Regions from separate parts of the Brevibacillus sp. FSL K6-0770 genome, predicted to be linked through region 3. Evidence: riboswitches for the same ligand, from Rfam matches in the RefSeq annotation. Region 3 holds a riboswitch; each other region holds the start of a gene.
The links. Region 3 has a riboswitch for cyclic di-GMP ahead of NST23_RS27025 (methyl-accepting chemotaxis protein). Riboswitches for the same ligand answer to the same signal wherever they lie in the genome.

Region 1 (4,715 bases), 4.6 Mb from region 3:
AAACATTTCTTGGACCTCCATAATGCCTTCGCTGTTCTTTTCAAAAGACACCTGGGACTCGGAGATCATGTCGGAAACGAGCTTCATTTTTTCGCGAATCGTCATCAACAAGGTCGAGATCGATTCGGAGGATACTTTGGAAGACTCGGCCAGCTTGCGCACTTCATCCGCTACGACGGCAAAGCCACGGCCATGCTCACCGGCTCTGGACGCCTCGATGGTGGCATTGAGTGCGAGCAGGTTGGTCTGTGCCGAAATATCGGAGATCGTTTGGATGATTTTTTCAATCGATTCCGTTTCTTTGTTCAGCTCTTGAATCAGTCGGTTCGTATCCTGGATGTCCTTGATGAAGCGTTCAAAGTCGCTGCCGATGTTATTGATGCGCTTGCCGCTTTCATTGGTCGCTTCTTTCGTCGATTCTACGTAATCGTGCATCTCTGTAACAGAACGGGTCATGTCTTCTACCTGGAGATTGGTCGTGCCCATCTCGCGGCGCAGCTCGTTTGTGTTGTCGGTTTGCACAGAGAAGGAGCGCATGATTTCCTGAAGGGAAGCGACGGTTTCAACTGCCCGGACATTCACGCCATCCGTCACCTTGTTCAGATTCTCCTGGTATTCCTGCACAGAGCTGAGCGATTCGTTGATCTGATCCAAAATGCGTTGCAGCGATTCTTTGGAAGCGATCGCCTGCTGCTTCTGTTCTTCGCTCTCCTGTTGCAGTCTGTTGTTGAATATCGCGTGCATCATGCTTGTTGCCGATACGAAGCAGAAGGTAAGCAGGTAGTACATCAAATGAACCGGATTGGAGGTATAAAAAATCGCCTCGCCATTTGTCAGGAAGTAGTACGTGACGATCCCGAGCGCTGCCACGATCGTCAAAATGTTGATCAGCCTGTCCTGATAAATCCCCATGACGGCTACGAAGAACATGATGGTCATAATATTGACCAGCCAAGGATCAAGCCCGGTAATTATGAACATGAAGATGCCGATTACCGCGAAGTTGAAAAACTTCATGAATGGAGCCATTTTGTCGCGCCACGCCGGACGATTGGACAAATACGCGAACGGCGCCAGCACTCCGTACAAAATACCGAGCACAGTCAAGACGAAGGAAATCGGCACTCCCATGATGAGATTCACGATTTGCACCACGGTAATGATGCTTGCAAAAACAATGACGACCCAATTATTTCTTCTTTGTAAAAGTTCCATGTCAGCTAACCTCAACTTTTATTTGTTTGCAAAGCGTTTGATACCAGGAAAATGCGGGATGGTCCTTGCTCGTATAGGCTTCCTGCAGGTGAAAAATGGTCGGGATGGCGTTCGCCCCTTTGTAATAGACCATATCCTTCACTTGTGTCGCTTTGACGTTGTATTTTGTATTAATCAACTGAAAAAAAGCCGGGTCTGCTAAACCGACTGCATGCGTATAACCGTGTTTTTCAGCATAATCGATCATGAGGGCAACGCCCCAACGTCCCAGTTTTCCACGGTATTTCGGCAAGACAGCGAAACTGTCTACTTCCACCACTTTCATATCGGCGCTCAACACGTCCTGAAACAAATTGCGGAGAAAAGCAGAAGATTTTTCATGTGGCGTAAATTCAAAAGTACCGCCTGCTTCGTCATCTTCTGACAATAGCAAATAAGCATCGGAACCATTTTTGACGTATTCCATTTCAAAGCCCATGGAGGTCCAAACGCTCTCCTTGATTTGGTGAAAACTCGCCAAAGACTCTACTGAATCAACCAGTTTGTACATAATACTCCACTCCATTTTTATCTCTCTTTTGTTTTTTCATGTACAAGTTTACTGTTGATAGATGGACTGGCGCCTCCTTTCTATGAGATTGCACACAAAACGGCCATGACCGTTTTGTTGACCGCAAGCGGCCACATCCAATTTCTTGAAAAACGTCGAGACGTTTTTCACACAAAAAAGGCCATTCCACACACGGGAACAGCCTTCAGTCACCATCATCGCACAATTACGCACATGATGTATGGCAACCCGGCTGTCATGGTCGAAGACTTTAGACCCGTGGTTTTGCGTCGCCACCTTTCGATGACTTTGCCTTTGTCATTCAGTTTGCGAAAAATGTATAGTCATGTCGAATCATGCAAAATATAATCCAAAAGAAACAGTCTTGTCAAGTTTTGGTAGGGTAAAAATAACCAATTCTTTATAAAAATAGTCAGAATTAAGGTAACGGTAAGAGTAGCGTAACAAAATTTTACCATCCATCCGATAAAGATAGAGAGAAGAGGAGGGATGAGAGGATGGCAGAGACGAAAACAATCGAATTTCACTTTTCAGGGGGAGAAGTGATCCGCATTGAGACGACAGAACCGGAAGAGATCATCCAGATGGTCGCCAACCAGAAAGATGGATGGCTCCAGTACGACGATATCGTCATCAATGTGCGAAACGTTTCTTATATTAAAGTGAAAGAAATCGCTTAACAGCATGTGTGAAAAAAGCTCTCGAATGCCGAGGGCTTTTTTTGTTGCATGTTTGGCGGGAGAGGCATTATAGTGAGTATAAGACTAACGACTAAAGAGGACGATATGGACGACATTTACAAAGAGTTGCAAAAGCTCGGTTTTTCCCAATACGAGTGCAAGGCTTACATTGGCTTGTTGAAGCATTCCCCGATTACCGGATACGAAATCAGCAAGCGCTCCGGCGTACCGCGCTCGATGATTTACGAGGTCATAGGCAAGCTGCTGGAAAAAGGGGCGGTCTATACGGTGCCTTCAGAGCCTGTGACTTACGCGCCGCTTGCGGCCAGAGAGTTGATTCGCAGATTGCGTGGACAGTTCGAGCAGTCCTTCGACTATTTGGAAAAAAGCTTGTCCGCTTTGGAGTCTGAGCAAGAAGTCGATGTGATTCGCCGGATCAGCGGCGACGAACTGGTGCTGACGGAGATGCGGCAAATGATCAAGCAGGCGACAGGAGAAGTATGGCTGTCGATCTGGGAGCCGCAGGTGCCGGCTATCCAGGAAAGTGTAGATGCGTGCACAGAGGCAGGCATTTCTGTTTTTACCGTGCTGTTTGGGCAAGCACAGACGCGGGTGGGAACGACGTATCACCATGACTACATGGCGCCAGATGTCGCAGAAGAGCGCATGGGCGGGCATCTCACGATCGTGGCGCGAGATTTGGAGGAAGTCCTGATCGCCAATTTTGCGCCAAATACGGCTGCCTGGGCCGTCAAAACGAAGGACCCGGCTCTCGTTTTGGTGGCTGTCGAGTACATTCGCCACGACATTATGTTTGCAGAAGTGACAAAGGTGCTGGGACCGGAAAAAGTCGAGACGCTTTGGCGAAACAAACCGGATCTTTACCAGGTGGTTACGGGAAAAAGCTTTCTTAACCAGCAGTGAAAAAGAGAGAGAGGGAGAACAGTGGGGCGAGAGCAACTGCACGTAGAAACGTTGTCGAACGCAAGAGATCAGGGAAGCTTCATGCAGGGGGTCAAAGATTGCATTCCGACCTTGCTCGGTTATTTGAGCATCGGATTTGCGGCAGGTGTCCTGGAAAAGACGGCTGGGCTGAGCATCATGGAAATTGCTTTGATGAGCATTTTGCTGTACGCAGGCTCTGCACAGTTCATCGCGGCAGGCATGATCGCGGCGGGCAGCTCGGCTACAGGAATTATCATTACGATTTTGTTTGTGAATTTGCGCCATATTTTGCTGAGTGCGGCTCTCTCTCCTTATTTTCGCCATCTGTCAGCGTTCAAGAACATGCTGGTAGGCTCGCTGTTGACGGACGAAACTTTCGGGGTTGCCATTAACGAAGCGGCGAAGAAAAAACAGATCGACGAAAAATGGATGCACGGTTTGAATGTGACGGCTTATTTGAACTGGATCGTCGCCAACCTGGCAGGCGCCTATTTTGGGCAATGGATTGCCAATCCGGAAGGGCTGGGGCTTGATTTCGCCTTGCCAGCCATGTTCATCGGGCTTTTGGTTCTGGCGATGATGAGCCGCTTGCAGATCAGGCGGGACGTTCTCGTGGCTGTGTGCGCCGTCGTGATCGCAGTCGGGGTATCAGTCGTGTATCCGGGCAACCTTGGCGTCATCGTTGCCACGCTTTGCGCATCGACAATCGGGATGGTGATCGAACGATGGAAGTGAGATGGGACGTCTTTCTCATTATTGCTGGCTGTGCTTTGGTCACGTTTTTGCCGCGGGTACTGCCGTTGATGGTGCTGTCTCGCATGCAGCTTCCCGAATGGGGTGTCCGCTGGCTGCATTATGTGCCGATTTCCGTCATGGCCGCGCTGGTCGGACAGGAGCTGTTTTTGCACGAAGGCAAGCTGGCTCCGCTGTTGACCAATGTCGAGCTGATGGCAGCAATCCCGACTTTTCTCGTGGCGATCTGGACGCGCAGCTTGCTGGGAACGGTGGTCGTGGGGATGGCTTCGATCATGGTCCTGCGCTACCTTTTTTCTATTCTATAAGGGCAAAAGCAATGCAGAAGTGGTTATGCTAGAGAAAAAGGGAGGGCGAAAGACATGACTGTGGAAGAAGTCTTGCAAAAGCTTGAAGCGCTGGGGAGCGAGCAGACAAAAAAGACTTTTTTGCGCCATGGCGCCAGAGAGCCGTTCTTCGGCGTACGCATTGGCGATATGAAAAAGCTGGTGAAAGAGGTCAAGCGCGATCAAAAGCTGGTGCAGGCTCTGTACGAGACGGGCAATCATGAT
Region 2 (4,715 bases), 4.0 Mb from region 3:
GCCGTATCCTTGGCGATTTCCTGCGAATGCGCGCTCAAGTCAAAAATCGTGGAGTTGCGGCGGGCAATGTCCGTTACGGAAGAAGCCTGCTCCTCGGTCATGGCGGCAATTTGCGAGGTCGATTGGCTGATTTCCTGCATCGCGGTCACAATTTTGTTCAAGGCGACGTCAGCGTATTGGGCCTCACTCACACAGCGCTCAACCAGTTTGCCTGTATCGTCCATTTGCTGGGTCACCTGATTGGAGACATGCTGCAACGATGCCATATTGGTTGTAATTTGGCTGATTTGTTCTTTTGTATGCTCGGCCAATTTGCGAACTTCCGAGGCGACAACCGCGAAGCCGCGCCCCTGGTCGCCTGCCCGCGCAGCCTCGATACTGGCGTTGAGGGCGAGCAGATTCGTTTGCTCGGCGATTTCCCGAATAATATGCACGACATCCTGGGTCTGGTGAATCTCCTGATCGAGCTTGTTGACGCGGCCCATGACCTCTTCGAAGACGCGCCCGACTTGCCGGATGTCTCCCAGTGCGGCATTGATGATCTGCCTGCTCTGTTCTGCGGAGTGGACGGCATCGTCCGTTCCTTCCGCCACCTTGATAGCGTGGTTGGCCACTTCCTGAATGGAAGCGCTCATTTCTTCCGTAGCTGCTGTCACGCTGTGGCTTTCCTCAATTTGTTCGTCCATGCCCGAGATGAGCTGTTTGGTCGTATCGAGCTGTGTCATATGATTCAACATGTCGGAGATGCCGAACAAAAATGATTTGAACGTCTCTTCCATATATACTTCCACGATCAGTTGCTGATCGAACGCTGCCAGTTTTTGGACGGATGTGACCATTTGCATCATTTGATGCGGCTGATGGCTCCATTTTTCCATCAAGATCGATGTCATGATCTGAATCAACATATGATGAGCGGAGATAAAATGATCGGCTGTCAGATGAATGCGGCTGTGAACTTGTCCAATCACAATTCTCGTCTTCACGTATTCGTAATCCACATTCGCCTGCAGAAACTGTTCAAGATACAACTCCAATGTGTGTTTCAATTTTCCTAGTGTTGAGTGGTCGAGAATCAGTTTTTGCAATTGATCAACAGCCGTGATTGCGCCGTAAAATTGGTCGACAATCTTCGCTTTAAAGGGCGAAAGCGTTTCGGCAGCATTTTTGACATGGGCGAGCGTGTCTTGATCCACCCCTAAAAAGGACAAGCGCTCCTTTACTCGTTCTCCTACTTGATCGATGTCAGTCGTGTGAGAGGATTTTACGTACTCTGTCCATGGCTTTGTTTTCTTCGTAAAAAATTGCATGCAGACCTCCGGATTCTTTGCTTTTCTCTTTTTTAGTCGTTCGCTTCAAAACGGGGGAAGAGAGCATACGTCAATGGTGCTTTGGTGAGTGAATTGGCGATAGTGGACACGACAAATGTTCTGGGATAAAATAAACCGACCCTACAGCAATAATAGGGTCGGTTGCACTACTCACTCCCAGCCATTCAAGTGCCCACATACAAATCGCTGATCATCGCTTCCACTTTCAGTTATACAATTTCACAATATATAGTCATATTAGCTTATATTAATTCAAAAAGGGAATAGCAAAAATGAGCTATTTACACTTTCAAGCAAAATATTATGGTTTTGCATAGGAACAACCAGGCGAAAGTGCAGGAAAGCTATTACGCCCGATCGTGGATATGATACGCTAGGAAAAAGGAGAGTGACAGCCAATGCCAGAGCAGTCGCCACTCGTTGATACACGAAATCGCCCTCTCCGCGATTTGCGTATTTCCGTGACAGACAAATGCAATTTTCGTTGCAGATACTGCATGCCTGCGGAAATTTTTGGACCGGACTTTGAGTTTTTGCCGCAGCACAAGCTGCTTTCATTTGAAGAGATTGTTCGACTGACCGACATTTTCGCCTCGCTTGGCGTCCAGAAAATCAGAATTACAGGCGGAGAGCCGCTCATGCGCAGAGGCTTGCCTGTGTTAATTGAAATGATAAAAAAAGTAGCAGGTATTCACGACATCGCTATGACCACCAACGGTTCGTTGCTCGTCCGCCACGCGCAGGCTCTGAAGGAAGCAGGACTTGACCGCGTGACAGTCAGTCTCGACAGTCTGGACAACGAGCGGTTCGGCACATTGAACGGCAGGGGCTATCCGGTAGAAGCTGTGCTGGACGGCATACGGGCGGCGGCTGAAGCAGGTCTTGGCGTGAAAATCAACATGGTCGTGCAGCGGGGAGTGAATGACCAAGATATTTTGCCGATGGCCAAATACTTCCGCGAGCAGGGGCATACTTTGCGCTTCATTGAATTTATGGATGTCGGAAACTCCAATGGCTGGAAGCTGGATCAGGTCGTGCCGTCCAGCGAAATCGTCCGCATGATTCACCAGGAGATGCCGCTTGTTCCGATCGAGGCAAATTACTTCGGGGAGGTCGCTTCGCGCTATCGCTACGAGGACGGGGATCAGGAGATCGGGCTGATTTCTTCTGTGACGCAAGCTTTTTGCTCCACCTGTACCCGCGCCAGGCTGTCCGCAGAGGGCAAAATGTACAACTGCTTGTTCGCTTCTGCGGGAGAAGACTTGCGCGAGCCGCTGCGAAACGGAGCGAGCGACGATGAGATCAGAGCGCAGATTCAGACGATCTGGAGCAAGCGCGATGAACGATATTCAGAAGAGCGGCTGGATGAGACGCCTGGCCTCGTAAAACGTCCCAAGGTGGAAATGTCGCACATTGGAGGATAGTGTGTGATAAGCCTTGACAAAGACAACTCTAACCTGTATCATGAATTGAGTGTATAAACACTTCATACTTCGAGAACAAGCAGAGGCGCCCAGCTTCTCACCTGCGTCGACGTCTTCCACGACTGTTGACAGGTAACTCTTATGCAAAGATCCTTGGATCTGATGAAATTGCTTAGGTGAGATATGTGCGGGCGCAGATGCGTTCGCACATTTTTGTTCCTTCTCGAAATTGACGGAGGTGGCAAGTATTAGCAAGGATCAAATGTTAATCAACGAAGCGATCCGTGCCCGTGAAGTCCGTTTGATCGGTGCTGACGGGAGCCAATTGGGAGTCGTACCTTTTAGGGAAGCGTTGCGCATTGCCCAGGAAGCCGAACTGGATCTGGTAAACGTTGCTCCTACAGCCAAACCGCCTGTTTGCCGTATCATGGACTATGGAAAGTTCAAGTACGAGCAGGCGAAAAAGGAGAAAGAAGCGCGGAAAAACCAGAAGATCATCGAGCTGAAAGAAGTGCGTTTTTCGTCTAACATCGAGGAACACGATTTTCAAACCAAGCTTCGCAACGTCCGCAAGTTCTTGGAGGATCATCACAAGGTGAAGTGTACGATCCGTTTCCGTGGACGTGAAATCACCCACTCCGAAATCGGCCTTGGCGTTATGGAACGTGTGGCTGCCCAGTGTGAAGATCTCGCTACGCCTGAGCGTAAACCGAAGATCGAGGGCCGCAGCATGATCATGATTCTGGCTCCGAAAGCGGAAAAGTAAGATAGTAGTTTAGACAGGAGGATTTTTCAGATGCCTAAAATGAAAACCAACAAGGCTGCTGCGAAACGTTTCAAAAAGACTGGAAGCGGCCAATTGAAGCGCGACCGCGCATTTGGTAGCCACTTGTTCGCTAACAAATCGACGAAAGCGAAGCGCCACCTGCGCAAAGCTGCACTCGTTTCCAAAGGCGATCAAAAACGTATTGAGCAAATGCTCACTTACCTGTAAGTTTTTGTATCACTACACACATTACGCAGCATGAGCTCCCTAAGCGCCTAGCAGTAGGCCGCCATGCTGGAAAGACCAGGAGGAGTTTAGTATGCCAAGAGTAAAAGGTGGCATTGTTACACGCCGTCGTCATAAGAAAATTTTGAAGCTGGCGAAAGGATACTTCGGTTCCAAACATCGCCTGTTTAAATCCGCTAATGCGCAGGTAATGAAATCCCTGCTTTATGCATACCGTGATCGTCGTCAAAAGAAACGCGACTTCCGCAAACTGTGGATCACTCGTATCAACGCGCAAGCTCGCTTGAACGGTCTGTCCTACAGCCGTCTGATGCATGGCCTGAAAGTGGCTGGCATCGAAGTGAACCGCAAAATGCTGGCTGATCTGGCTGTTAACGACAAAGCTGCTTTCAACGAACTGGCAACAGTTGCAAAAGGCAAGCTGAACGCTTAATCGGCTGCATCACGAGCCGACCTTTTCCCCGTGGGGAGATGGTCGGTTTTTTTGCGTATAAAGGTCTTTCCCTTTTTCCATCCGCAAGACAGCAAGTATCGGCAAAAAGCAGCCAAACGGCTTTTGCCGCCAAAAAATGGGCGTGGGACGTAGAAGAACTTCCGTCTCAGGTTGGAGAGAAAAACAATCTTCCGTCCGTGTCGGAGGGACTGCCTCCTGCCATACAATAAAAAGTGTCAAAGGAAAACATTGGATAGGGAGAGATCATATATGAAAAAACAAAAATGGATGATGATGATGGGTGCTACGGCGGTTGTTTGTTCGGCGTTGTTCGTTCCGGGAGCATTTGCCAAAGAAAAAGACGATGTCTATGTAGCACCGGTCGTTTTCACGAAAGGCGCACCTCTTGTGCAAAACGTGGATCAGGTCAAAAATACGATTCCTACCAGCAGCACATTTATTATCCCGCCTGCCAAAGAAGACGTGAAAGTAGAAAAGAAATAACAGCGAAATAC
Region 3 (4,715 bases):
CGACGATCGGTCTGTCGCAGTCGCTTAATTTGCTTGGAAAGAAAACGATTGCCGCTCTCAGGGAGCCATCTCTGGGGCCGTGCATGGGCATCAAGGGAGGCGCTACCGGAAGCGGCAAGGCGCAAATTCTCCCCGCAGATGAAATCAACCTGCACTTTACCGGAGACATTCATGCGATTACAGCTGCGCACAATTTGCTCGCAGCGATGATTGACAATCATATTTTCCACGGCAATCCGCGCGGCATCAATCCGAAGAAGATTGTCTGGAAACGGGCGATGGACATGAATGACCGAGCGCTCAGAAATATTGTGGTCGGACTCGGCGAAGGCAACGGCATGACACGCGAGGACGGCTTCATGATTACGACTGCTTCGGAGATCATGGCTATTTTGTGCTTGAGCGAAAACCTCGCCGATTTGCGCGACCGACTGAATCACATCATCATCGGCTACGATTATCAGGATCAGCCGGTTCGTGCGGAGGAAATCAACGCGGTAGAAGCAATGTGCGTCCTGCTCAAGGAAGCGATCAAGCCGAACCTGGTGCAAACGATTGAAGGCACGCCTGTCATCGTCCACGGCGGTCCTTTTGCCAACATCGCCCATGGGTGCAGCAGCGTGATCGGAACCAAAACCGCTCTCAAGCTCGCAGATTACGTCGTAACCGAAGCGGGCTTCGGCGCTGATCTGGGCGCAGAAAAGTTTTTTGATATCAAGTGCCGAAAAGCGGGACTGACTCCAGCGGCGGCCGTAGTGGTGATTACCGTTCGTTCGCTGAAATACAACGGCGGGGTGAAAGTGCCTGATCTGGCGGAAGAAAACCTCGCTGCATTGGAGGCAGGCTTTGCCAACGTCCGTCGCCATCTGGAGAACCTCCAAAAGTTCGGCGTACCAGCGATTGTAGCCATCAACCATTTTGCCACAGATACGCCAAGAGAGATCGACGCAGTCGTGAAGCTGTGCCAGGAGGCCGGAGCAGAAGCCGCGCTATCCAAGGCTTGGGCAGAAGGCGGCGAAGGTGCGGTCGAACTGGCTGAAAAAGTAACGCGGGCGGCAGAGCGTCCTTCGCAGTTCCGCTTTTTGTACGAAGAAGACCGCAGCGTGAAAGAAAAAATCGAGACGGTCGTGAAGGAGATTTACCGCGGTTCTGGCGTAGTCTTTTCGCCATTGGCATTGAAGACGATCCAAAAGATCGAAGACATGGGGCTGGCCCATCTGCCTGTCTGCATGGCGAAGACACCATACTCGTTTACAGATCGGGCTGACCAGCTGGGAGCACCTGTAGACTTCACCATTCAGGTGAGCGAGGTGCGGATTTCGGCGGGGGCAGGCTTTATCGTGGCGCTCACCGGAAGCCTGGTGACGATGCCTGGACTTCCGAAAAAGCCGGCAGCCGAGTCGCTGTACGTGGATGAGCACGGCCATGTAGAGGGACTGAGCTAAGCAACACAAAGGCAAAAAGCTGACACGGGCAACAAAGTGTCAGCTTTTTTTCGCGCTTAGGCAGAGCTAAACAAGCCTGCAAACCCGGTTGTAGTTGATCATGGGAGCTTTCTTTCGTTATCATAGAAGAGAACACCTATCTGTTTTGGAGGTTTTGCTGGAAACCAAAATTCTACCAAAAACAGACGGTGTTTTTCTATTTTTTTCTCGAAAGTTGGGAAAATTGCCTCAGATTATCGGTTGCATAGCGGAAAGGAGGCTCACAGCTACTCATTCATCCATCTTTTCCATACTTCTAAGATGAAGAGGAAGGTGCCATGTGGATCAAAAAACATTGATTACCAAGCAGCGCAATAAAATTGTCATTTGCATTGGATGGCTTATGGTAGTACTGCAAGTAGCGATCGATATAACACGAGGTTTAAGCCTTGCTTTTGTCATTCAGTGGTTCGTGTTTGCCGGGATTTGTTTGCTGCTGATGTGGATGAACCGCGCAGCGAAAACCATTTTGCTCATTCCGTATGTCTTGGTTGGCGTCCTTTCTCTTATTTGTGTTATGCATTTGCTTACTTTTCCCCGGACAGCCGAGAGGAGTATGCTAAATTTGTTCGAGTACCTCGCTCTTGTATCTCTTTATCCCAACTATCGCCCTGTTATTGCGATGTCAGTTGTAGCCATCATTACTGCGAATCTAGGTCAATATCTGAATGTTTATGCAGATGCAAATAATGTTCCGCTCGTCGTGGTTGCCATCATCACGATCTATGTCGCAAAGCTTAACGAGAACGTGTATTTGCAAGCGGAAAGCCGGCATAAGGAAACGCTGTTTGCTAAACAGCAAATCGAGCAAATTTTTGGTAAGGTGTTACATTCGGTGGAGACGCTTAAACAATTCAGCTTGTCGCTAAAAGATAATGTCCTTTTTACGGAACGCGTCTCTCGGGAAGTATTGACGTCTTTTTCCGAGGTGGCTAAAGGCGTGCAACTGCAGGCAGCAAGTGTCGGCGATATCTCCAACTCCGTACAAGATTCAAATCATGGAGTTCAGCGAGTAGCCGCCAGTTCGCAGCGCATGAAAGATTTAACATTAGCGACTGTGAAGGTAACGGAAGAAGGAAATGAACAGGTGTCGACGCTAACGAAACAAATGGCTCATATCAGTACGATCATCGATAAAACCGTGACGTTGATGAACGAGCTTCATGAACGAAATCAGCAAATCGGTTCTGTTCTTTCCAAGATTAGCGAGATCTCCAACCAAACCAACCTGCTGGCCTTGAATGCTGCCATCGAAGCAGCGCGTGCGGGAGAGCACGGGCGGGGTTTTGCCGTGGTTTCTGATGAAGTGAGGAAGCTGGCTGTCCATTCACAGCAATCGACGGAAGAAATAGCAGGCATATTGGTGGATATCCAAAATAAGACAAGCGACCTTGCCAAGCAAATCATTACCGGACAAGCCGCTGTTGTAGACAGTCAAAACGCTGCGCAGCACACAGAATCCATACTAAAACAAATTACAAATAACGCGAATAGCGTTGTGATTCAAGCGGGCGAGGTTGAGACGCTCATTCATGCGTTGGAGAATGGCTCGCTGCGGATTGTGGATGAAATCACCCAGATTTATAGCGTAACGGAACAATCGAGTGCGTCTGTAGAGCAAGTATTGGCGAGTGTAGACGAACAAACAGAACGGATTGAACAAATTGTGGCAAGCTTTAGAGAGTTGGAGCTGCTTACCGATACGTTAAGCAGCTTGGCTGTGGAGTCTGGGAAGTAGCTATGATCTGATAGCATCCCCTTTAAGTAGACATGGCGTGAAAAGCGCACAATGGTTTACTTGGAGGGGCTTTTTTGTAATTTTATGCAAGAAAAGTAGTTTAGCTATCAAACAAATCGGGTAAAGATTTCGTGTGGAAAAAAATCCAAGGCATTATTTGAAAGTTAACCCACATTTTTACTTTCGTGTGCTATAGTAAATTTATAAACAAAATACGACAAAAAATGACAAAGGCAAACCTGTTGAAAGGCAGGGACGCAAAGCCACGGGTCTAAGGCAAGCAGATTGCATTTCTCTGCTGCTACGATAGCCGGGTTGCCATGCCGAACGCAAAAAGGCTGTCCGGGTGGCAGTCTTTTTTGTTGTGAAAAAAAGGATAGGAGGTACACCGTGTGATGGAATCAAGTCTAAAGAAAAAGTTAATTGTCGTTATGTGCCTGCTTTTGATCATCAGCTTGGGCACGGTATGCGGGGCCAGCTACTACAGCTCTTCGCAATTGCTATCATCGAGCCTGGACAAAGAAGCGGAACTGACAGCCAGCAATCTATCCATCCGTATCGACAGCTTCTTCCAGGAAAAAATCGGAATCGTGGAAACAGTCGGGGAGATGATGTCCTCAGACAACAATTTCGAGCATGACTTGAGGCTGATTCAGGAAGCGCAAAAGAAAAACCCTGAGTTTGAAACGTTTTTCTTTTCCTATGACTTGAGCGGCAAAAAGGTCATCAACTTCAAAGGAGAGGAAACCAATCCTTCCGACCGTCCGCATTTTCAGGAAGCAGGAAAAGGCGAAGGGAAAATCATCGTATCCGAGCCGGTTGTTTCCCAACGGACAGGCAATAACATTGTGACGGTCATCTTGCCATTGATGAAAGACAACCGCCAATACGGCTATGTCGGCTCTACTATCCCAATCAATGAGATTCAAAAAACGGTTTCTGAAGAGAAATTCGGGCACAGCGGCTATGCTTTTCTCGTCAGCAAAAAAGGAACGTATATCTGGCATCCGAATAGCGAGTTTATTTTGAAGCAATCCGTGCTGGAAAGCGACATTCCCGAGCTGAAAACGGCATTTGAAGCGACGCAGCAAGGCGGGCATGGAATTATTCAATACCAGCAGGAGCAAACAGCGCAGTTCTCCTCATACGCATCGACGAAACTGAACTGGGGCGTATTCATCACGGCTCCGGTCAAAGATTTGCACGCTCCGGTAAATGAGCTGTCGATCAAGCTGCTTGCGATTTCACTGGTTGTGTTGGCGCTCGGGATCATTTTCGTATACTGGCTGTCTGTTCGCCTGGTGAAACCGATTCAGCGTCTGAACCAAGTGGTCAATGTGGTGGCGCAAGGGAATCTCACGCAGACCGTTACGGTAGACGGCAAGGATGAGCTTGCGGTGCTTTCCCGTGACTTCAACCAGACTGTTGCCCACTTGAAAGGTCTGATTGAGGGCGTGTCGCAATCTTCCGAGCAGGTGCTGCGCTTTACTCAG

Region 1: it holds a riboswitch for cyclic di-GMP, as region 3 does, so the genes downstream of both, NST23_RS05500 (GNAT family N-acetyltransferase) here and NST23_RS27025 (methyl-accepting chemotaxis protein) in region 3, are expected to answer to the same signal.
Region 2: it holds a riboswitch for cyclic di-GMP, as region 3 does, so the genes downstream of both, NST23_RS08050 (methyl-accepting chemotaxis protein) here and NST23_RS27025 (methyl-accepting chemotaxis protein) in region 3, are expected to answer to the same signal.

The regions. Positions count from the first base shown of each region.
Region 1 is NZ_JBBOBQ010000001.1:1,073,095-1,077,809, forward strand. Features, by position in the region: gene NST23_RS05495 (methyl-accepting chemotaxis protein) at 1-1,215, opposite strand, end outside; gene NST23_RS05500 (GNAT family N-acetyltransferase) at 1,217-1,693, opposite strand; cyclic di-GMP riboswitch class I at 2,006-2,089, opposite strand; gene NST23_RS05505 (hypothetical protein) at 2,284-2,466, shown strand; gene NST23_RS05510 (TrmB family transcriptional regulator) at 2,572-3,390, shown strand; gene NST23_RS05515 (AzlC family ABC transporter permease) at 3,472-4,146, shown strand; gene NST23_RS05520 (AzlD domain-containing protein) at 4,137-4,472, shown strand; gene NST23_RS05525 (DNA alkylation repair protein) at 4,527-4,715, shown strand, end outside.
Region 2 is NZ_JBBOBQ010000001.1:1,636,963-1,641,677, forward strand. Features, by position in the region: gene NST23_RS08050 (methyl-accepting chemotaxis protein) at 1-1,310, opposite strand, end outside; cyclic di-GMP riboswitch class II at 1,459-1,541, opposite strand; gene moaA (GTP 3',8-cyclase MoaA) at 1,730-2,755, shown strand; gene infC (translation initiation factor IF-3) at 3,018-3,521, shown strand; gene rpmI (50S ribosomal protein L35) at 3,552-3,749, shown strand; gene rplT (50S ribosomal protein L20) at 3,841-4,200, shown strand; gene NST23_RS08075 (hypothetical protein) at 4,471-4,704, shown strand.
Region 3 is NZ_JBBOBQ010000001.1:5,685,398-5,690,112, reverse strand. Features, by position in the region: gene NST23_RS27035 (formate--tetrahydrofolate ligase) at 1-1,445, shown strand, start outside; gene NST23_RS27030 (methyl-accepting chemotaxis protein) at 1,765-3,222, shown strand; cyclic di-GMP riboswitch class I at 3,445-3,545, shown strand; gene NST23_RS27025 (methyl-accepting chemotaxis protein) at 3,618-4,715, shown strand, end outside.